One region of the Brevibacillus sp. BC25 genome, then DNA from elsewhere that is predicted to be linked to it. Evidence: riboswitches for the same ligand, from Rfam matches in the RefSeq annotation. Region 1 holds a riboswitch; each other region holds the start of a gene.
The links. Region 1 has a riboswitch for S-adenosylmethionine ahead of PMI05_RS10905 (methionine ABC transporter ATP-binding protein). Riboswitches for the same ligand answer to the same signal wherever they lie in the genome.

Region 1 (7,939 bases):
AAAATGCCAATACAGTAGAAAGTACAGATACGACTAGCTTTTTCATGAATGATTTCCCCCTTGCATGTATTTGTCTTATTCTTTGATAACTTATATGGAAAAATCCTACTTACGGCTGAACTTAAGAACCAGACGGTCCCCCAGCGATTGTAAGATCTGTACCATCACCAGCAAAATAACAACAGTCACAATCATGACATCGGTTTGGAAGCGTTGGTATCCGTATCGGATCGCCAAGTCACCCAAACCACCACCGCCAATTACCCCAGACATTGCGGTGTAGGAGACCAGCGTAACCGTCGTGATCGTAATACCCGCGATCAGGCCAGATCTAGACTCTGGCAAAAGGACATTCCAGACGATCTGCCAATTGGAAGCCCCCATAGATTGTGCAGCCTCAATCACGCCTTTATCAATCTCACGCAGAGAGGTTTCCACCAAACGCGCGAAAAACGGAGCGGCACCAAATACGAGCGGCGGAATGGCACCAAGTACGCCGAGTGAAGTTCCTACGATCATTTTCGTCACAGGAATCAGCAAGATCATCAAAATGATAAACGGTACCGAACGTAATACGTTGACAACGAATGATGCGATCGTATAAAAAGTGCGGTTTTGCAGAAGCTGTCCGCGTGAAGTCAAAAACAGAATGATTCCCAACGGCAAACCAATCAGGACGGTAAACAGGGTGGAAAAGCCGAGCATCGTGAGCGTGTCCATCGTACCTACGCCGATTTCAGCCCAATCCACATTCTCGAATGTCCAGTCCATTTATATCACCTCTACTTCCAAGCCACGTTGGCGCAGCGTCTCAATGGTCTTTTGATTCTGTGCAACATCGCCTTCCAGCTCAATCACCAACTGACCATACGGCGTATCCTTCATGCGAGAGATCGTTCCCTGTAAAATGCTGAACACCGTGCCGGTCTCTTGCATCGTTTGGAACAGGATCGGCTGGTACGTTTTTTCTCCGAGGAAGGTGACACGAGCAATGGTACGGATCCCCGAAGCCTTTTCGTGCTCAACTGCTTCGCGCAGTTCTGTAGAATCCGCCACTTGTTCCACGAATTCTTGTGTCGTTGGATGCTTCGGACGAAGGAATACGTCCAGTACGTTACCCGACTCGACGATCTTTCCTCCATCAATCACGCCGACACGATCACAAATGGAGCGAATGACGTGCATCTCGTGGGTAATCAGCACAATGGTCAAGCCCAGCTTGCGGTTGATATCCAAAAGCAGTGCCAGAATGGAGTTCGTCGTCTGCGGATCGAGAGCCGATGTAGCTTCGTCACAGAGCAGCACTTTTGGATCATTCGCGAGCGCCCGGGCGATTCCGACACGCTGCTTCTGTCCGCCAGACAGCTGAGACGGATATTTGTCCTTATGTGCCTCCAAGCCAACCAGCTTCAGCAGCTCGTTTACTTTCTTATCAATCTCTGCCTTCGGACGCTTGGCCAGCTTGAGTGGAAAAGCGACATTTTCGCCGACTGTCGAAGAAGACAGCAAGTTGAAGTGCTGAAAAATCATGCCGATTGAGCGGCGCTTTTCTTGCAGCTTCCCTTCAGCCAGCTTTGTCAAATCGACACCGTCCACAATAACTTCCCCTGAAGTTGGGCGCTCCAGCAAATTGATGCACCGGATCAACGTACTTTTCCCTGCACCAGAGTGTCCGATAATCCCGTATATTTCTCCTTGCTCTATGGAAAGGTCGATCCCCGTTAATGCTGGGATGGTTTTACCTTGTACTTGATAGCTTTTATGCAAATGACGCAGTTGGATCAACGCATCCACCTCCCGACCACAATCTAAATAAAATCAGAAAACCCCTTTTTCAATAAACGAAAAAGGGGCTGCAACGCAATGTATACGTTCGCATCCACCCTTCTCATCTATACAAGATCAATACAACCTTGTAGGAATTGGCACCGCGACGTTCATTCGAAAATGAACCGGCTGCCGGGCTTCATAGGGCCTGTCCCTCCGCCTCTCTTGATAAGAAAGATATCTACGTATATTATGTTCGTTTTTTCTATTTCTTGATGATACAAAACGGATTATATCCTTTTTGAAAATATAACGTCAATAGTAATAGCAGGAAAAGTTTTTTAATCCATGACGCCGTTGCGGATGATGGTTGATTTTACATGAAAGCGAAACCTTGCTTCCTTGAAGACTTTTCTCAACTCGGCCTGCGTCATGTTTACCATTCCTCTTCTATTTGCACGATACACCATCCCGAATCCAGCGGGATCGACATCGAAGCCCTGCAATTTACTGACAACTTTCTGCAATTCTTTTTCGATCTCTTTTTCCAGTGCATTCTCCATGATTTTCATCAGCTTTGCATTCTCTAGCTTCAGCGGAAGGGTTAATTCCAAAATCCGCGCATGGAATCGGATATGAATATCAAATACCGGGGGGGACACTTGGGTCAGGTCAATTTTAGATGTGCTGGAAATGGTGTCAAAGACAAGCTGCACGCGGTCTTTTTTACTTCCGTGGCTCTTTGGCTCCTCACCAAAAATATGAGCAGGAACAGAAGTATCGTAGCTGCCAATGCTGAATTTCCCATGCATGAGCTTGATTAAAAAGGCTTCCTTTGGTGTGATCCACCCTACATAACGATCCCCTCGAAATAATGCGATACCCTTGATTTGCAGCTCATTTCCCTTTCTTGCAATGTACGGCATGATCGGGTCGATTCCTTTGTCATAATAAGCTCGAAAAAACTCATGCATGGTGGAAGAAGGAATTTTTTCCCCTTCAATATTTTGCTCAATCATACGGTATAAATAGATTCCGATATTTCCTTCTTCCGAGTAGGGATACGTTAACATATCATATGTTTCGCCTTCAAATAGGCAAAGATAAACCCTGCTGGAAATAGAGGAATCCCGATACAACGTGTCAACGATACTGCCAAGTCCACGTTTTGCCAAGTTTTCACTGTAGAGTGTGACACGAATTTGCCCACCCAATACTTTTTTATCTGATTGTAAATTAATCCGATCCCGAATACCTTTGCTGGTTTCACCGGTAGCTGAGAAAAGCTGTATCTTTTCTTTCGCCTCTGGATTAATGGAGGGCATGATCGCTGTCCCACGAATATTTCCATCCTTTAACAGATCATAGCCGACAGCCGTGGCAAGTCCTGTCTCATCAAAAATTTGCCGATCTGTACAGCCTGCTAAGATGAGGAAACCTGAACACCACACCGCAAGAAGCCGATTGGATAATCGCATCCAATGTTTTCGATCAGACAGCATCAGGCACTCTCTCCTTTGCTGGTTGGTTTCGCCCGTTGCTTTCGCTGTTTCAGCAAGACCATGAAGTACAAAAAATAGGGGTACACGTAAATCATGTACACGGTTATTTGCGAGAATATATTCGTCATCCTGCTCATCTCCTGCCTGGATAGCAGCGACAAGGAAGCTACATAAATCACGGGCATAATCCAATACAACGAATGACGCAGGTTGAATCCGAACAAGCGCTTGAGCCCCCGGGCAGAAGACCACAAATACAACATGATATTCGGTAAGATCACGAGAAGCCACAACGAAATGACAACCAGCTCAAACCTTTCCAAAATAGGGAGGTACACCATCTTTTGCATATTGAGTGTCGCCCAGATCGTTCTCATGAGCTGACCCTGACTAAAAAAGACCAGCGCCACAATCATGACAAACAAATAAATCAGATACGTCACTAGCACTCCCAACTGCACACTTTTATGTACTCTATCTTTATTTTGTACATAAGGATAGACAACGTAGAGAATCTCAAAGCCGGCACTGGTCAGAGACATGGCGATCATTCCATTGAAAAGGTCCTCTAGGCTAGTGTCCATGATGGGAAGCAAATATTCCCAACGCGCAAATTGCAAGGGAAAATATAAATCAAGTATCAGCCATATCGTGACCATAATAGAAAAAAACGAATAGCCTGCTATGACTCTTATCCCCCCTACGACTGTGTAAAACGCTAGAAAAAGGATGATGCCAGACAGAATCCACGTAGGCAAATTCGGAAAGACCCATGTTTGGACAACTTCGATGTAGGTACGTAAAATGACTCCAGCCGACACAAAAAAATAGGTCAAATAAATGATGCTAATGCCTGTTCCCAGCCACTTTCCGAACACATCTTCCTGAATTCCGTAAATATCGGCTGAGGGGTATCTTTGCAAGGTCTTGTTAATGGTCATCACCGTAAGATGAGTAAACAAGGCTGCGAGTATGACAGATATCCAAGCATCGTGCCCCGCTTCCTTGGCAATGATTCGTTGGAAGCCCAGAATGCCCATCCCAACCTGCGTGCCATGTACAAGAACCCCTGCAAGATATGCCGATATGGTATTGCCCTTACTTACATCGATGTTGATCTTCATAGCCGCCTCGCTTACTCATCAATGTCTTTCTTCTCTTTGGCTCTATCCCTGTCAAAGCGCGATATTCGTTTTGGGTTAAAAAACTTGAGGCGTTCCGAAAGGGAGGATAAGGGAGCGCGTATAAATCCGTCCTTCCAATCTGAAAATCGCACGGGGTAAATCGGGTACATATACGGACGCCCTAAGCTGGTCTGGCGAAGCAAGTGACTGGCTAAATAACTAAATCCGACCACAATGCCTAATGCACCCAGCACACCCGCCAGAAAAATCATTGGAAAACGAACCACCCGGATCGTAGAACCGATCATATAGCTAGGCGCGATAAAGGATGACAAAGCCCCGAGGGCAACGATAATAATTAAAATATTGCTGGTAAATCCAGCCTGAACGATAGCTTGTCCGATAACAATACCGCCCACGATACCAATCGTCTGACCGACCTTGGTCGGCAGCCTCGCTCCCGCTTCCCGCAAAAGCTCAATGATCAGCTCCATCAAGAGGGCCTCCCACAACGGCGGGAACGGTACCCGAGAGCGTGATTGCGCGAGCGAAAGCAAGAGGTCAGCTGGAATCATCTCATAATGATAGGTCAGGGCTGCCACATAGATCGGCGTCAGGATCAGGGACAAAATCATGGCAAAGATGCGCATGAGCCTGTTGAAGGTAGCAAGACTCCAACGCAAGTAATAGTCATCTGGCGACTGAAAAAATTGCAACAGGGTGGTAGGCCCGAGCAGAGCGAATGGGCTCCCCTCCACGAGTATGGCAATCTGTCCTTGGCGCAAACCGTGTATAGCACGGTCTGGACGCTCCGTTTGCTGAAGAGTAGGAAATAATGATTTCTCATTGTCCGCGATATGCTGAGCAAGTATGGTAGAATCCAGACTGGTGTCCAATTCCAGATCATTAATCCGTTGACGTACCGTATTCACATTTTCCTCATCGGCCGTCCCACTCAAATACAGCATCGATACATTCATCGGTATCGTTTTCCCCACGTTCAATCGTTCATGGAACAATCTTGGGGTAGACATATATTTGCGGACGATGCAGATGTTCACATTCAGTTCTTCTACAAAAGCGATCTGTGGGCCGAGTACAACTGTTTCGATTTCGGGCGCTTGAATGCTTCTGCCAACTGTGCCATCACTAGGGAACGCCAAGCCGTAGGACGAGTCCTCCACTTGAATGACAATATGACCGCTGAGTAAACGTTCAATGGCTTCCCCTTCATCGAAAACTCGGTTGCTGCTTGACGCCCCTACGTGCTGAGCTATCACTTCAATCCCGCTTTCTTCCAAACAAATCTCGCGCAGCTTCGGGATGAGCTCACTGTAAACAACCTTGGCATCCGCCATGGTCGATAAATAGAAAAGTCGCACGCGGCCTTCAGGCTCATCTATGTGTTCAGTGACCAAGTCGCTTGTATGTGTAAACCAATTGCGTGCACTCTCCCGATTCATCGACATTGTCACCTCAGCACTTAGAAAATCATGGTTAGTCTTTCCTAAAAAACACAAAAAAAACAGCACGCTTAGTTTTGCGTGCTGCTTTTCTTTTCTCCCACGGGTTGATCTGCTGCTTCTGTAGGAGGTGCGATTTTTTCTTGGATAAAAGACTGAACCTGATCGACATCTGGAACCAGAACGGAGCCTGCGCGGTGCGATTCACGGAACATCCCCATTGGCGGCAATTGATAGTTACCTGGCTCTAAGGTATTCAATTTTAATCCGAGTGCAGACAGCTTCAGCATGTCCACCGAACTAATATTGGTTTGAACATACGGTGTTACTTCCTTCAAAATCGTAGGAAGCTGCATCAGCGTCGTACCATTCTTCATCTGATCCACGACTGCCGTCATTAATTTCCGCTGACGCTCCGTCCGCGTATAATCAGAGGTCGCATCATGGCGGAAACGAACATATTGCAAGGCTTTGTCTCCATCCAGCTTTTGCAGTCCTTTTTTCAAATTAATATCGTAAGCGCCTTTGTCAGTCGGGTCATGATAATACATGTTTTTTTCGACATCGATCTCGACTCCGCCCACTGCATCGATCAGAGCCTTGAAGCCTTCAAAGTCAGTAATCACGTAACGATCTACTGGAAGTCCAGTGAACTGACTAACCGTTTCCATTGCCAGCTCAGGTCCACCTTCTACAATCGCAGAGTTGATCCGCGAGCTACCTCTACCGGGAATATCTACATACGTATCACGCAGGATTGAAAACATGTCATAACGTTTCCCCGTAGGATCGATGCTGACCAGCATCATGGAGTCAGAACGAGGAAGCCCATTATTTTTCATTCCTCTGCGGTCTACTCCCATCAGCAGGATATTGACACGTTCCTTGCCATCCCACTCTGGTATTTCTGCTGCTTTGGTGGCATTCCCACCACTAGGCGGTGCGATGTTAGGCTCTTGAATATTTTGAGCAAATTGATAAAAAGAGTATCCGTAATATCCAGCTGTCGCAGCCATCACGACAAGCAAAAGAAGCAACACTCGTTTCCATATTTTCATAAAGTCCACCTTTATTCTCTCTATCCTCAGTTGATGTCATCTCTCCACTTTGATTAGTATACTCGAATTTGCGGAAAGTGGAGCAGCCTTTATTTGGGTACCTGTGACATTATATACATTTTAATTTACAAAGTTTAGAATATTCGTTATACTATTCTTATCCTTAATGATAAGGGGTGCATTCGCGTGATTTCACCGTCATCTTTCCTCAATCGCTATCCACGTGAGGCCATTTTCTTCCTCATCGCCAGCTTTATTAACTCCTCCGGGAGCGCTTTTATGTGGCCACTTACTACCTTATACGTACATACCATTTTGCAACGCTCGATGACAGAAGCTGGATTCGTCCTGATGATCCAATCTCTGGCTGGAATCTTCGGCCAATTCATCGGCGGATCGTTGTTTCATCGACTAGGTGCCAAGCGTCTCATTGTCGGTGCATTGATTTTTCAAGGACTTATTCAATTCTCCATTCCTTTCGTTCAGAGCTGGCCTGTCTACCTGCTTCTCATGATGGGACTTGGCTTTACGTTCAACCTGTCGTTCCCAGCTATTCAAGCATTTATTGGTTTCCGCTGGAAGGAACAGCGTCGCGAATTATTTAACATCGTCTACGTCGGTAATAATTTGGGGATGGCAATCGGAACTGCATTGGCAGGCGTCATTGCCACTTTATCCTTCCAGCTTACTTTTTGGTTCAACAGCACGAGCACCTTATTGTTTGCCTTGTTCTTCTTCCTTTTTATGAAGAACATATCCCATCAGGAGCTGGTCGGAGAGCAACAGGAGGAACAGCAAAAAGACCGCGAGAAAAACTTTACCCTGCTATTGCGCTACCAATTGTACTTGTTTATGGCATTAGGCGCAGCACTTATTTTCTTTTCCAATACGGTGTGGAACACAGGCGTTGCACCTTACATTACCGAACAAGGTATGCCTCTGTCTTCGTATAGCTGGCTGTGGACCATCAACGGGATTATCATTTTTGCCGGCCAACCCATCACATCCTGGATCAAGCGGCTATT
Region 2 (7,939 bases), on a different contig from region 1:
CCCGTATTAGCAGTGGTGACAGCTGCAGGTATTCTTGGCTGTTTGACGCCAATTTTTGCCAATGCAAGCTCGATTGCTAGTCCAAGTGCCACAAAGGTAGTCATGAATGACGAGGGCAAGCAAGTCACACGCTACAATCTGAAAGAACTTGCCCAAAATGATCCAACCACGTTGAACATGCTCTTGAAAAATCAAGCGGACAACTTGTACATCATTGTAGAAGAAATCAACTTGAATACGAAGCTCCAAACGTTTATGGAAGAAAACAAAGCGGAGTGGGAGCGTATCTACAACGAGTACTACAGCGATATTTGGCTGGAAGTGCGCCTGACAGACAATGATCAAGAAATCGTGAGTGTAAATGCCAAGACTGAAAATAACAAGGTGTACATAAAGGGGATTGTGACTTCGGATGTCACCAAAGTGGTTGTGAAAAAGCCGAATTCCGACATCATTGAAGTCGTGCCGACCAACGAGCACTCTTTTACGGTCAGCTTTGAAGCTCCTGATGCATCTTATGAACCGTATGTAACCGTGAGTGCCTATGCAGGCAGCAAGTTGGTTGATAGCGAAAAGGTAAAGATCGTTCCAAAAGCAGAAGAAGATAAGGAAATGATCATCCATACCATGTCTGTATTGGATGCGAAGAAAAAGGAATTAAAAGTAAAAGGAATTGTCAAGCAGGGGGCAGACAAAGTAACTGTCACCTATAATGGCGTGAAAAAAGACGCAAACGTGAAGAAGCTGTGGGATGGCGTAGGCAGCTTTACGGTTTCAGTAAAGGATGTACAAGCAGCAAAAGATCAAAAAGCCTTGATTGAGGTTTACGAGGATGGCAAGAAGATTGATTCTGAATCCGTTCAGGTAGAAATCGTTAACGCTCCTGACAAGGATCAAGCGTCCGTATATGCCATCAAGGCGACTGCTGTAAACAATCCTGCCGCCAAATCCATTCAGGTGAAGGGGACAGTAAGCGGCTGGAATAAAAAGGACGATACAGAATTGTTTGTGATCGCTCCTGACGGGAAGAAAAAAGAAATTGAACCGAATGACAAAGGTGAGTTTTCTTTGACGTTGTCTTACAAGGATCGTTCCTTTAGCGCCAAATCGATTCAATTCGCATTGTATGAAGACGATAAGCTGGTTAAGAAAGCTGACGTTGCATTAAGCACAAAAGTCATTGTCGAGCCTGTGAAGCCAACAGATGACGATGAAGACGATGATGATGACAAAAAGAAAAAAGAAAAAGGGAAGCAAAAAGATAAGCATCCCAACGGCAACGCGTATGGCTATTGGAAAAAGCACGGTAAGGAATGGAATGATGACCACGATGATGATCATGACGACGATGACGATCGTGACGACGACAGAGACTAGTCTCTATCGTTAAGGCCGCTGCTTGTAAGTCTCGACGTACTCCACCAATTGTCTGATGTAATCCCCCAGAATGGGGATCGAAAGAAATTGCGTCAAGAGGGAGCCGAGGAAAGCCAAAACGATAGCAGTACCAATTGTCAATCCCAGACCCCGGGCAAGACCTGCGAGGAAATTAATCCAGAGCAGCTTGCGCGGGGCTGTGTAATTTTGGATCACATCTGCTAGTCGAATATCTTCCAGGAACATCGCAATTTTATGCATCCGCTCATTTACCTTCCGAACTTCCTGAAGCTCTTCAAGTACTTGGTCAATTTGCTGCATAAGGCGGTCTGTAGGCGACAAGCTGTCCATCCCCTTCCATCATTCGGTATTGTTACCTACCAGTCTAGGGAAAAAGACAACCAGAATCAAGGTGGAGAGGAAACGTTTGCCTATCAGCTAAGCGAAGGGTAAAATGAACGTACAAAACGTTTGTTAGGAGGCTTTAAAATGGCTGAAACTGTTTCCCAATCTCTTTCCGAAGATTTATTCAAGCTCTTGCAAAAGGAGCGTTTTGTTACCTTGGGCACAGTAGACCATGAGTCAGGGGCACCATCGCTCAGCTCCTTGTCCTGGACGTATGCTGTCAGCGCCGATACGATTCGTTTTGCCGTGGATAATCGCTCACGTATTTTGGCTAATATTGCGAAGGAACCACAAGTTGTCCTGCATTTGATCGGTGCCGGCTCGTCTTTCGCCATTAATGGTCGTGCTGTCGTCAAAACAGACCGACTGGAAGGTGTTCCGCTCAAGCTGGCCATGGCAGAAATCAAGATTGAGGCTGTTCGTGATATTATGTTTTACGGTTCCCGTATTTCCGTAGAACCACAATATGAAAAGACGTATGACAAAAACGCGGCAGCGAAGCTGGACAATCAAGTTATGACCGCTTTGAAAGATGCAAATTAACGGGTGGAAATAAATTGTTGACAAGAATCCTGCCGATCCTTTAGTATTAGGGTCAATCAAATTGAATAGCAATCTTCTTATCCAGAGCGGCGGAGGGACTGGCCCGATGATGCCCGGCAACCAATCACCTGTATTTTATCAGGGAGATAATGGTGCTAATTCCTGCAGAGTTATCAAACTCTGAAAGATGAGAAGGATTTGCTTACGGTGACGTAAACAAAGCCTTCTTTCAGAGGAAAGGGGGCTTTTTTGATGCCCTCGTACATTATTGGAGGGAGAGAAATAGACATGAAATTGGAAACAAAATTGATTCAGGCGGGCGTAGGCAGAGACGAAAATACAGGGGCGGTGAGCTTTCCTGTTTACTATGCAACGGCTTATCGCCATCCTGCCTTGGGCCAGAGCACTGGATATGATTATACACGCACAGCTAATCCTACTCGCACCATTTTGGAGGAGACCATCGCTGAAGCGGAATCAGGAGATGCAGGATTTGCTTGCGCCTCCGGAATGGCTGCTGTTCATACCGTCATGGGTTTGTTTTCCCAAGGGGATCATCTGATCGTTTCACTCGATCTGTACGGGGGAACCTATCGATTGTTCGAGCAAGTGCTCTCTCGTTACGGTCTGACGTTTTCGTACGTGGATTTACGTGACATTCGTGCACTCAAAGATGCGATTCGCCCGGATACAAAGGCCATCTTCGTCGAGACGCCAACCAATCCGCTCATGCAGATTACCGATATTCGAGTAGTAACACGATTGGCGAAACAGCACGGGCTCCTGACGATTGTAGACAACACATTCTTAACCCCGTATTGTCAACGCCCACTAGAGCTTGGTGCAGATATCGTCTTACATAGTGCAACCAAGTATTTGGCAGGACATAACGATGTGCTGGCTGGACTCATCGTAACAAAAGGGGAAGAGTTGTCGGAAAAAATCCGGTTTTTGCACAATTCAATCGGTGCTGTACTCGGACCGCAAGATTGTTGGCTTCTCGTTCGCGGGATGAAAACATTGGCATTGCGGATGGAGCGCCATCAATCCAATGCCTTGATTGTCGCGGAAAAGCTGCGTGAGCATCCGGCAGTAGCGGAGGTATTTTATCCAGGTCTGCCAGAGCATCCGGGACATGAGATACAGGTGAATCAAGCGACTGGGCATAGTGGGATGGTATCGTTCCGCGTATGTGATGCAGAGCAGGTGGGATTGTTCCTGCAAAATCTGCAAATCGTGTCCTTTGCAGAAAGTCTGGGTGGTGTCGAGTCATTGTGTACGTATCCGGCGACGCAGACTCACGCCGATATCCCGCAAGAAGTAAGAGAGCATGTCGGTGTTTGTGATCGATTGTTGCGACTGTCGGTTGGCATCGAGCATCCAGATGATGTCGTAGCCGATTTGTTTCAGGCATTGAATGCTAGTTTGGTCGTAGGGGGGAGTGTACGATGAATTTTGCAACCAAGATCCTCCACGGTTCAACTTGCATTGACCCGTTCACAGGTGCGTCGTCGGTTCCGATTTATCAGGCTTCCACATTTCATCAGGCTGATATCGATCAGCCAGGTACATTCGATTATGCAAGATCAGGCAACCCGACCAGGCAGGCTTTGGAGGAAGCCATTGCGTTTCTGGAGGGAGGCGCACGCGGTTTCGCGTTCTCATCTGGCATGGCTGCCATATCCAGCGTGTTCATGTTGTTTTCAGCTGGAGACCATGTTGTAGTGGCGGAAGATGTATACGGTGGCACGTTTCGGTTTTTGACCAAGGTATTGTCGAGAATGGGCATCTCTGTTACGTTCGTGGATGCAACAGATACAGAAGCCGTTCGTGGGGCCATTACATCTGCAACGAAAGGGGTTTACCTGGAGACCCCCTCCAATCCCACCTTAAAGGTGACAGATATTGCAGCGGTTTCTCGTATCGCGAAGGAGCACGGCTTGCTAGTCATTGTCGATAATACATTCCTTACCCCGTATTACCAGCGGCCATTGGAGCTTGGCGCAGATGTGGTCATTCATAGTGCAACGAAGTTTATCGGAGGGCATAGCGACGTCGTTGCAGGTCTGGCTGTGACCAGAGAGGCTGCGTTAGGGGAACAGCTCTACTTTATCCAGAATGGCATGGGAGCGATTTTGGGTGTGCAGGACTGCTGGCTCGTGATGCGTGGGCTCAAAACATTGAAAGCCCGACTGGATGTCAGCACGAAAACAGCCGCGAGCTTGGCTGACTGGTTGTCTTCGCATCCACAGGTAAGCCGAGTCTACTATACAGGACTGGCGGATCATCCCGGCCATCTGATTCAAACACAACAAGCGACTGGTCATGGGGCTGTTCTTTCTTTTGATGTTGGGAGCCGCGAGCGAGCAAAAGCGTTGTTTGATCGCGTGAAATTGCCGATTGTGGCTGTCAGCCTCGGGGCAGTGGAAACGATTCTCTCCTACCCAGCTACGATGTCGCATGCGGCGATGCCTGCTGAGGAAAGAGCTGCAAGGGGAATCACGGATGGTTTGATCCGGTTGTCAGCTGGTTTAGAGGATCTCGATGACTTGGTGGCAGATTTGAAGCAAGCATTGGATCAGTTGCCATCTGAAGCGATCGTCCATAAAGAAAAAGAGGTATTCTCCCGGGCTTAAATCCGGGGGATACCTCTTTTTCTTTTAAGGTGTTCCTGTACGATTTGCGTTGATCTTGTTTTGTCCTTGCGGTTCTTTGTGCATACGTTTTTCTTTTACTTGAGAAGGGGTTTGTTCGCGGGGCTGCACACTGCGCGGTAGTTGCGGTATGATCCGACCAACGATATCGGCTAACTCTTCCGTAATTCCGGCAACAGGACGACCGCGACGAATATCATCTCTCATCTCCCGTAACCGTTGTACGACGGCAGGGTCTGCGGTTACGACAGCGTTTGCTCCTTGAGGGTCTTCTTTCAGCGCTTCCGCAACCGTATACTTAATGACGCCGACTTCTGGGCGATCCAGATTCGGGTCCACAGTAATACCGACTACGGCATATTTGCCCAAGACCACAGCAGTCGCGCTGTGTACCCTTTTCACACGAGTTGCCAGTTGGACCAGACGATCAGCGGTGGCTTGAGAAGATTGATTATAAGCAGGCTCAGGAGCTGTTTGCTGAACGCGTTGAGTATGAGTGGCATGCTTCGGCTGTGCAGCCTGATTCGCCGGTGGTTTATTGCCCGACATGCATGCTGTAAGCAACAAGCTAAAACCGAGGCAGTAGATCATGATCCGTTTCACAGGCATTCTCCCTTTCCCAGTATTGCCTTCCTTCGTGAGGAGGGCAGGGTTACAAGTATTTTGTTCTGGGCTGCCCATTTTCATTCTGCCAATGGGTCGTCTATCTCTGTCTACCTGAACATAGACTGTAGTACATCACGTCGCCGCACTTGAGCATCCCTACAAAAATTGCATAGGGTATATAAGAAGGGTAATAGGAGGCGAGATTTTGAAGAAAATCTACGTACTGGACACCAACGTACTCCTGCAAGATCCTAGGGCGATGTTTTCTTTCGCTGACAATGAAATTGTCATACCAGCTGTCGTATTAGAAGAAATCGATTCCAAAAAGCGGTACATGGATGAAATTGGCCGCAATGCTCGGTACGTATCTCGGCTCTTTGACAGTTTTCGTGAGCTGGGGCAATTGCACACTGGCATTACCCTAGAAACAGGCGGGTTGTTTCGGGTGGAACTGAATCATTCCTCTTTCCACCGCCTTCAGAAACAATTCACGGAAATGAGCAATGACAACCGCATTTTGGCGGTCGCACTAAACTTACAGGAGGAGGAAAACGGAAAACCACAGCCAAGACCAGTCATTTTGGTAAGTAAGGATGCGCTCATGAGAGTCAAGGCTGATGCTTTGAATATTTCCGCAGAGGATTTTCTTTCGGATCGAGTTGTGGGGGAGTTCTCCAGTATTTACCCGGGGTATCAGAAGATGATGGTAGCGTCCAACATCATCAAGACTTACTACGCGACAAGAAAGCTGCAGCTGGCCTCCTGTTTTCCACGCTATCGCTTTTACCCTCATCAATTTTTAGTGCTGAAGGACGAATGCAACCCATCTATTTCAGCGATTGGAAAAGTCGACCCGGACGGAAAAATGTTAGAAATGCTTGTGTCAGATGATGATCCGATTTGGGGCATCCGAGCCCGTAACGTGCAGCAACGGATGGCAACCGAATTGCTGCTGCGAGATGATATTCCTTTAGTAACCATGACCGGGAAGGCCGGTACAGGAAAAACCTTGCTGGCATTAGCAGCGGGCCTGCTGCAAATCGAGGACCAGCAAAAGTACAAAAAACTGTTAGTGGCAAGACCTATCGTTCCGCTTGGAAAAGACATCGGTTATTTACCCGGCGAAAAAGAAGAAAAGCTTCGACCGTGGATGCAACCGATTTATGATAATTTAGAATATTTATTTAATACAAAACGCCCAGGTGATCTGGATAAAATTTTGGCAGGCATGGGTAGTTTGCAGGTGGAAGCTTTGACGTATATTCGTGGGCGCTCCATCCCAGAACAATTTATTATCATTGATGAAGCTCAAAACTTGACAAAGCATGAAGTGAAGACGATCCTGACGAGGGTGGGGGACGGCTCGAAAATTGTGCTAATGGGTGATCCAGAGCAGATCGATCATCCGTATCTGGATGAGAGCAACAACGGTTTAACCTACGTGGTAGAAGTATTTAAAGACCAAAAGCTGGCTGGACATATCCAGTTGGAAAAAGGCGAACGGAGTGTGCTTGCACAGCTGGCCGCAGATTTATTGTAAAGAGGATGTATGAAAAACTGCGAGGAGGTCATACTATTTTTGTCGAGCCCGATGATTCATGTAAGTAAACGGCGAAATGCCTTGCAGGAGGCGAAGATCCGTGGATAATCATGATCAAGCAATCGACGAAAGTCGTATGGAAATACACCGATTCCTTTAGCTACTTTTCTCTACGATGGAGGTTGAAGAGCCAAAGAGAATAACCGGTAGAACCCCATAAGCAATTCGGGCTCGACAAGGACCGCTCCTCATTGGAGCGGTTTTCATTTTTTGAGGATTTGGCAGTCAAAAAGAAAAACGCGGATAAACGATCCGCGTTTTTGTCCGATTTTCCTTATTTAGCAGCCGCGCTCGCTTTTCGCAATGACGAAATACATCCGATGTGCATTCCTTCATGGAAAAGAGTGAAGACCATCATTTCTCCATAAGTATGCATAGTGCCTTTGTCTCCTAGTTCAAACGGTTTTGGCAATGGATCATTCAATCGGGCATGCAATTCTTCTTTGATTCGCACATGTTGTTCCTTTAGCTCGGCAGCTAAGGCTTCGAGGGAAGGCCCTTCTTTTTGCCAATCAGCAGGTTTGGTTCCTGGAGCGAACATGGCTGCGTAATGCGGAGGACATTTCATTCCTTCTGGTCCGAAGAGCAAATAATCTTGTGTCAGAAGAATATGACCAATATTCCAGCGAATGTTGTTTTTAAAGCCAACTGGAACCACATCTGCTTCTTCCTCGGTTATTTCCGTCAATCCCGCCAAAAACATTCCGCGAATCAAGTCGTACTGATTCCATACAAAAGAAAAGTCCTGCATAGC
Region 3 (7,939 bases), on a different contig from region 1:
GTATCGCGCCAGACGAGCCTAGGAATGAGCGTCCCTTTCTAACGAGCCGCTTTTGCAAATATCCCGGAGGTGTCGCGCTTAAATAGAGGAGCTTCCCATTCGTTTTCACCGCTCTGGATAGAGCGCGATACAAAATAGGATCATTATGATACGGGAACGCGTCGGCCTCGTCGAGAACCACCAGCAAAAAACGCCGATGGTAGCGCATGACCTGATGCGTGGTCGCAATCGTGATGTCACTCTCTTCCCACTTCTCTGAGCTCGAACCGTGGACAGCTATCACTTTAGCCCCTGGAAAGACTCGCTGAATACGCGGAGCCAACTCCAACACGACGTCTTTTCGAGGTGTCGCAATCAAAACGCGACCGCCGGCAGCAAGTGCCTCTGTAACAGAAGGGAATAACAGCTCAGTTTTGCCCGCTCCACAAACCGCCCAAATCAAATATTCCGACAGCCCTGGTCTCGGATTGGCTACAAAGCAACGCGCTCGCTCAGCTGCCCGCAATTGATCTGCCGAATACTTTCCCGCCCACCCCAATCTCGCCACGTTCTGCAAGTGTTCTGTGCTACGGATAAGCGATGCTCCTACATCCATTAAAAAATACGGTGTACAACACTTACTCCTGCCCATACCTAAACAAGCTGTACAATAGGCGCAGCCTTGCTCACACGTATGACAATAAGTAAATTCCACCTTCGCTCCTGCACTTCCGCAGCGCTCACACACCAACTCCAGCCGATTGCGCCACCATCCTTTTGTGACCGTAAAACGAATACCAGGTCGCCACTCCGCTTTGTTTGCCAGCACGAACGAATGCAAAATGGCTGACAAATCATGTACGTCCACCCCTCGCTTTTTCAGCAAAGACTCCACTTCATCCCAAAGGAGCGCACGCCCGTCCAAAATCTCGCTCAAAACAACTTCTTGTGGTTTTTCGCACGATGAGCTCCTTCGAAGAAGTTTGCGACCACCTAAATAGCCCAACTGAGCATCCGGCAATTTCCCCGATACTTTGCTACCTTGATAAGGAACTTCCACACTCTCCTCGACTGACTCCCAAGAAAACCATCCCTGCCCTCGACGATCCTGTACGCTCACTGCTTCCCGTCCATATAAGCTACTCGCTTCGCACACGCTACTTACCGCCAGCGCTCTCAACTCTTTTACATATCCATCAGTCAGCATCCGTCCTTTACCGACTTGTTCCATCAAATACCCGTTCACTTTCGCACGCAAGGAAAAAGCCAAAGCAAGTGACGATGTCTTCCCAATGACATGCAGGACACACCCTTCTCTTTCCTGCCAAAAAGAACGATCTACAGAAAAGCTCGGCGTAACATAAGTCTGCACCTGTGGTATTGACCCGCCGCAAGCTTTGATATACAGCAAATACTCACGCATACGCTCACTCCCCCGCCCTCTTGCCATTAGTGTGCAAAAAGACAGACAGGTCCGGCAAATAAATTTCGGAATCAAAATCAGGCTGTAGAAAAATAAAAAAGCCGCCGATCTATTGTCGACAGCTCGTAATATTTACGCTTAATAAATTTTTATGCTCCCTCTTTTTTCTCCCGCAGATCAATGACGATGGTTCCAGCCGCCTTCTCCTCCTGACCGTCTCCCAAACAATGTCCGTACGGATAACGATTCAAGACGACTGTCATCTGTTTCGTATCATCGTCAGATCCATCATCTATCAAGGTAATTCGGATTGGTCTACCACTCCAATACGAACGAAACAGCAGACTCCTCACTACACGTTCCAGCACCTGTTCCGAATTGCGCACCAGTAACCGATAATGCTCATACGGGAGCTCGCTCGCGCTATCCGTCCGATTGGTCCAGCGCTCCGCGATCATTACCAACAAAGAGGAGCAGCCAAATGCTGCCAAAAGCCATACAATCAGCTCTTCCATCACGGTCATACCTCCTCCTATACCAAGGTATGCCGCACGGCTTGAACAGAGTGCAAATAGGAAGCGCTTCCTACAGTTTCACCCAGCCGTTTTTAATGGAGATGACAACAGCTTGTGTCCGGTCTTGAACATTGAGCTTTTGCAAAATGCTACTAACGTGATTTTTAACTGTCTTTTCACTAATAAACAAGAATTCCCCAATGGCACGATTGCTTTTCCCTTCTGCCATCAGCTGCAATACTTCCCGCTCGCGACGGGTAAGCGATTCGATCACTTTTGGATCGATAGTTTGCGATTCATCAACGGAGAAGCTACGCTCTGCCGTCCCTTCCTGCTCGCTCAGACGACGGAATTCTTCAATCAGCTTGCCCGTCACCTTTGGATGTATGTATGCACCACCACTAGCCACTACACGCACTGCGTCAACGAGGTCTGACGTTCCCATTTCCTTCAGCAAGTAGCCAGACGCTCCAGCGCGGAGTGTACGATACACATATCCCTCATCATCATGAATCGAGAGCATAATCACACGAGTAGAAGGGCTTACAGAAATCACATTTTCTGCAGCAGAAACGCCATTTATGTTCGGCATGTTAATATCCATCAACAAGACATCCGGCTTGTGCTCTTCCGCCAATACTGTGGCTTCTCCTCCGTCTGCACCTTCACCGACGACCTTGAAATCTTCTTCCATTTCCAATATTCGCTTTACGCCTTCGCGAAATAATTGATGGTCATCCACAATCACAATGCGGAGTTCTTGCTGTCTCTTATCCATGGTTCATCCCCCAGTACTTATTTACGTATCATGTCACAATTTTATCGGTATTTGGAATATAACCTTGGTTCCCTCTCCCGGAGCGGATTGCAGCTCGACACTACCCTCTAAGAGCTGTACACGCTCACGCATTCCCAAGAGTCCAAAAGAGTTGCCATTCGCTATGCGTTTTTCAAGATCGAATCCGACCCCATCGTCTTTGACGACAAGGCTTAACGAATCTTGTACAAATTCCAGCTTCACTTGAACTGTCGTAGCACCTGCGTGCTTCTCCACATTGTTCAGACACTCCTGAACCAAACGGAAGATCGCAGCCTTTACTGAACTGCGCAAAGGTGGCTCCACACCAAATACTACCAGATCGATAGAAGACTGAATACGCTCTTCGCACGTTTGAATATATTTTTGCAAGGTAGGTACTAGCCCTAAGTCATCTAATGCCATTGGACGCAAATCAAAAATAATTCGTCGAACATCCGCCAAGCTCAAACGCACCATTTCCTTCAGCTCGTGCAGTTCCATCTGCGCTTCCAAAATGCGCTCGTTTTTCAACATGCGTTCTACAATTTCCGAACGCAGCACGACATTTGCCATCGATTGAGCTGGACCATCGTGAATCTCGCGCGCGACACGCTTGCGCTCTTCTTCCTGAGCCTGGATTACTTTTAGGCCCATCAACTGATGCTGCTTAGCTGATTCCAGCGCCTCGCCTATCTTACTTAAGTCACCAGTCAAATATCCAAGCACAACGCCCATTTGAGAAACCAGCTTTTCTGCACGAACGATGGTTTCTTCCAAGGTACGCAGTTGACGCTCCAAATCATTTCTTCTGCGCTTCAAATTATTTTCCCGCTCGCGGTAAATGGACAGTTCTACCTGAATACGGCTCGCCTCTTCATACGCAACCCGGATATCTTCCTCCGTGTACATATGAAAATTACGACTGACCAACACGAGCTTGTTGCGCGATTTGCGATACGCGAGTTCAAGTGCATCGACTTTTTGAATCACTTTGGAAATTTCTTGTCGAAGTTCATGTAAATCAAACTTCAATGAGTTGCCATGCTGTCTGGCGTTTTCAGCTATATCAAATATTTGAGTTTTACTCGTTTCTACGGTTTCAATCGTTCGCTTGATCACCCCGTCCAGCACGCTGATGTCTATCGCTTTGTTCATGATTGCTCTCCTTCAAACTCATTTTTAGCCTTCGTGAACAACTGTTGGAGGTGCTCTTCTTCTACATCTCTCAGACCCATGTCATTGCGTGGAATGGCAAACGGATCTGTTCCCTGTTTTACGAATCCACGATTGGATGTAAACACATAGCGGTAGCCAGCTTGACGAGCTGTCTCCAGTACGCTTGGACTTGTGTATCCAAACGGCAACGAGATGACTTCGATCTCTTGCTTCATCCATTCGCTTAAACTGACGCGAGATATACTGAAATCCACATAGAGGCGGTCCCTGTACTCTTTCACGTCCTCTAAACGCTGCAAGTCTTTCAGATAGACCGGAGCTGTTTCTGGGCCAAGATCGCCCCATTCATTTCGTTCTTCCTCTTCATGCAGACTGTACGTGTGGGACCCGATCGTAACCAGTCCCGTATGAACCATTTCGTTAACCTGTTGACGCGTAAGTGGTGGCGTCATATTCTCCCGTTTTCGGTCAGCTACATCTCTTAAGCGCCCCGCAATCGCGAAGTTCACTGAAGGGTAGCCGTATGTACGTAAGATCGGAAATGCTTCTCTGTAATAACTCTCATACCCATCGTCAAACGTAATCAAAACAGCATTCTCAGTCGGTAAGGTACCCGTCTCCATAAATCGCAGGAACTCATCCAACGAAATCGGATTCAGGTCGTTATCATGCAAAAATTTCATGTGTCGGGCAAATTGATCAGGAGCTATGACATACCGCTGATTCGATTGATCCGTGACATGATGGTACGTCAAAACCACAACCTGATTGTTATACCACTTTTTCGTTTGAACCGCTGCTTCTTCAATTGGTGTGACGTTTGGCTCAGCATTTTTTGTCTCACTTATGCTTATAGACGTATCCACTTGGGGAAAAGGTTGCACTTCTTGTTTATTCTTTTTTTCCAGAAAAGATTCGCCTAACAACCCAATAGCCACTGCAAAAAACAAAAAAGTAAGAAACACGATCAGGAAGAGCCTTCTGTTCGGCAAAAAAACCCCTCCTCTACTTCCTCACTAGGAGATTCGACACAGTCCTACAAATTCCTGTGCAACAATTGACCCAATAATTGGATGACTCTGCTCCTAAAACGAAAAAGAGCCCAGTAGCAATACCAGGCTCTTTTTATGTCATTCAGCAATATTACAGTTGAGCAGCCTCTTGCTTCAGAACTTCTGCTTTGTCTGTTTGCTCCCAAGGAACATTCAGGTCATTGCGTCCAAAGTGGCCATATGCAGCTGTTTGTTTGTAGATAGGACGACGCAGGTCGAGCTGCTTGATGATACCAGCAGGACGCAGGTCGAAGTGTTTGCGAACCAATTTCACCAGAGCTTCTTCGGAAATGGTACCTGTACCGAAAGTATCTACTGCGATGGAAACTGGTTGTGCTACACCAATTGCGTAAGCAACTTGTACTTCGCATTTGTCTGCGAGGCCAGCAGCCACGATGTTTTTCGCTACATAACGAGCTGCGTAAGCACCGGAACGGTCAACTTTTGTCGGATCTTTACCGGAGAACGCACCGCCGCCATGACGAGCATAACCGCCGTAAGTATCTACGATGATTTTGCGGCCAGTCAAGCCAGCATCCCCTTGTGGTCCGCCAATTACGAAACGGCCAGTTGGGTTGATGAAGTATTTGGTATCAGCGTCCAACAGTTCAGCTGGAACAACTGGTTTGATTACTTGTTCAACCAGATCTTGCTTGATTTGCTCCAAAGTTGTCTCAGGAGCATGTTGGGTAGAAATAACGATTGTATCGATACGAACTGGTTTGTCGCCATCGTACTCAACGGTTACTTGTGTTTTTCCGTCAGGACGGAGGTAAGCAAGTGTTCCGTTTTTACGTACTTCAGTCAGACGACGAGCCAATTGGTGGGACATGCTGATCGGAAGTGGCATCAGCTCAGGTGTTTCATTGCAAGCAAAACCAAACATCAAACCTTGGTCACCCGCACCAATTGCTTCGATCTGCGCGTCAGTCATTTTGCCTTCGCGTGCTTCCAATGCTTGGTCTACACCAAGTGCAATGTCAGCGGACTGCTCGCCAATTGCAGTAATAACACCGCAAGTATCAGCGTCAAAACCAAATTTCGCACGGTCATAACCGATTTCACGAATGGTTTCACGAACGAGCTTTTGGATATCCACATAAGTGTTTGTAGTGATTTCACCTGCTACGAGAACCAAACCAGTAGTTACGGAAGTTTCGCAAGCTACGCGAGCGTTTGGATCTTTGGACAGGATCGCATCCAAGATGGAGTCGGAAATTTGGTCACAAATTTTATCCGGATGTCCTTCAGTTACAGATTCGGATGTAAACAGACGACGACCTTTTTGCAAAGCCATGAGAAAATACCTCCTTTGACCTCATACAAATAGTGTGGTAGCCGAGTCAGGATTTTATCTACGTAAACGCAAATAAAAAACCTTTTCCATCTTTTAGGAGGAAAAGGTTTGAGCGTTTTTTGCTTCCTTCATCCTCTTATCGGCCAGAACAGATGTCCGTTCTGCTGGTTAGCACCGCTCTAGATCGGTTGCCGGGCTTCATAGGGCCAGTCCCTCCGCCTGCTCTGGATAAGAGTATCCATTACGGATAATAGAATAATTGTTTTTTTCAGAGATGTCAATAGGAAAAATTTTACTTATAGTTGATAGGCTTTGGAAAGTACCACAACTACCTCGGCGCGAGTTGCCCTTCCATTCGGTTTAAAGGAAGAACCGTACCCATTGACCCAATTTCTAGATGTTAAAGCCTCAATAGCAGGAGAAGCCCAATGACTCGTTGGCACATCCTGATAATTCGAGGTACCACGGTTATACATCAAAACATCACGTGCCCGCGCGATCATTACTGCCATCTCTGCACGCGATATCGGCTGATCCGGCTTCATTTCATTCTTCGGGTACCCTTTCAAAATTCCCAATTGATAGGATACACCTAGGTTGTGATACGCCCAGTGCCGCTTTGGCATATCCCGGAAGGTCGTTTTTCCTGTATAGGTAGTCGCTACCTTGGAACCGGTCGCACGCATCGATTTAAGCAGCATTGTGGCAAACTCTGCACGGGTCACTGCCTTGTTCGGCTTGAACGACGCATCATTAAACCCATTTACAATATCGCGAGAGCTAAGTCTGACGATCTCTGAGCGCGCCCAGTGGTCCGAAATATCGCGATAGCCCGCTATCAATTTCTGCTGCGTCACCGTGAGTCGGTACGATTCATATTTGAAGGCAGTACCGCTATTAAGGCGTACATAATATTTTCCTGGTTGCAAACGCAAACCGATAACATCGTTTCCTCGGTTAGACAGCTCCGCTACCTCATTCGTCGAAGCGATCGCATAGTTCATGTTTCGATCGCTATAGAGCGCGAAACGAAAGCCGCTATCGACAGGAATGTACGGCGCTCGGAACGTCACATACGATTCACTATTCACAGTAAATTGGAACCAGTCGGAATCAGTAGCTGTCGGTATTGTGCCTGACATCACTGTCCCACCGCTTAACGGAGACGCTTTTTGATAGGTGTCATTCGGCTCATTAAAATCTTTTTTTACTGGCGTGTATCCCAGATCCAGCTGATATTCGCCATTCACCGCATTACGATTGTACTCACTCACACGGATGAAATACTTGCCTGGTGACACTTCTTTTTGGACACGCTCCGTCGGATTGTCTTTCGTTCCATTATCGTAGTTAGGATCCCAGACAACCGTCTTTTTCCCGGGCTCTTGTTTACCGATACCCAGCACTAGATCGACACGCTTATTATCAGGACTAACAGTGACATCCATATGCCCGTATTCACGAACGTAGTAGGAGAACCAATCCTGATCCCCTTCATCGTGGAAATTGCCTGTTACACTGATTTCGTTGCCTACGAGCGGCCTTGCCGTCTCTTGTGTATCGTTCGGTTCGTTACGGTCCGGATTAATGGTAAACTTACTCGTCAACACGTAGGTAAAAGCGTTGTTGACCCCTCCGTTACGCATCAACCGGATATTCATTCTTCCCGCCTTGACCGGAACAGTTATCGTATCCCCA

Region 2: it holds a riboswitch for S-adenosylmethionine, as region 1 does, so the genes downstream of both, PMI05_RS15495 (aminotransferase class I/II-fold pyridoxal phosphate-dependent enzyme) here and PMI05_RS10905 (methionine ABC transporter ATP-binding protein) in region 1, are expected to answer to the same signal.
Region 3: it holds a riboswitch for S-adenosylmethionine, as region 1 does, so the genes downstream of both, metK (methionine adenosyltransferase) here and PMI05_RS10905 (methionine ABC transporter ATP-binding protein) in region 1, are expected to answer to the same signal.

Annotation. Positions count from the first base shown of each region.
Region 1 covers NZ_AKIX01000038.1:57,936-65,874, forward strand. Annotated here, with positions in the region: gene PMI05_RS10895 (MetQ/NlpA family ABC transporter substrate-binding protein) at 1-46, opposite strand, end outside; gene PMI05_RS10900 (methionine ABC transporter permease) at 106-771, opposite strand; gene PMI05_RS10905 (methionine ABC transporter ATP-binding protein) at 772-1,785, opposite strand; SAM riboswitch class I at 1,886-2,002, opposite strand; gene PMI05_RS10910 (Ger(x)C family spore germination protein) at 2,109-3,269, opposite strand; gene PMI05_RS10915 (GerAB/ArcD/ProY family transporter) at 3,269-4,393, opposite strand; gene PMI05_RS10920 (spore germination protein) at 4,405-5,856, opposite strand; gene PMI05_RS10925 (LCP family protein) at 5,928-6,914, opposite strand; gene PMI05_RS10930 (MFS transporter) at 7,101-7,939, shown strand, end outside.
Region 2 covers NZ_AKIX01000052.1:37,990-45,928, forward strand. Annotated here, with positions in the region: gene PMI05_RS15480 (hypothetical protein) at 1-1,377, shown strand, start outside; gene PMI05_RS15485 (DUF5665 domain-containing protein) at 1,387-1,728, opposite strand; gene PMI05_RS15490 (pyridoxamine 5'-phosphate oxidase family protein) at 1,867-2,325, shown strand; SAM riboswitch class I at 2,400-2,519, shown strand; gene PMI05_RS15495 (aminotransferase class I/II-fold pyridoxal phosphate-dependent enzyme) at 2,614-3,777, shown strand; gene PMI05_RS15500 (PLP-dependent aspartate aminotransferase family protein) at 3,774-4,961, shown strand; gene PMI05_RS15505 (YhcN/YlaJ family sporulation lipoprotein) at 4,986-5,588, opposite strand; gene PMI05_RS15510 (PhoH family protein) at 5,791-7,125, shown strand; gene PMI05_RS15515 (DinB family protein) at 7,460-7,936, opposite strand.
Region 3 covers NZ_AKIX01000101.1:12,250-20,188, reverse strand. Annotated here, with positions in the region: gene PMI05_RS23135 (DEAD/DEAH box helicase) at 1-1,402, opposite strand, end outside; gene PMI05_RS23130 (glycosyltransferase family A protein) at 1,552-1,917, opposite strand; gene PMI05_RS23125 (response regulator transcription factor) at 1,988-2,695, opposite strand; gene PMI05_RS23120 (sensor histidine kinase) at 2,729-3,871, opposite strand; gene PMI05_RS23115 (polysaccharide deacetylase family protein) at 3,868-4,884, opposite strand; gene metK (methionine adenosyltransferase) at 5,036-6,241, opposite strand; SAM riboswitch class I at 6,375-6,476, opposite strand; gene PMI05_RS23105 (S8 family serine peptidase) at 6,538-7,939, opposite strand, start outside.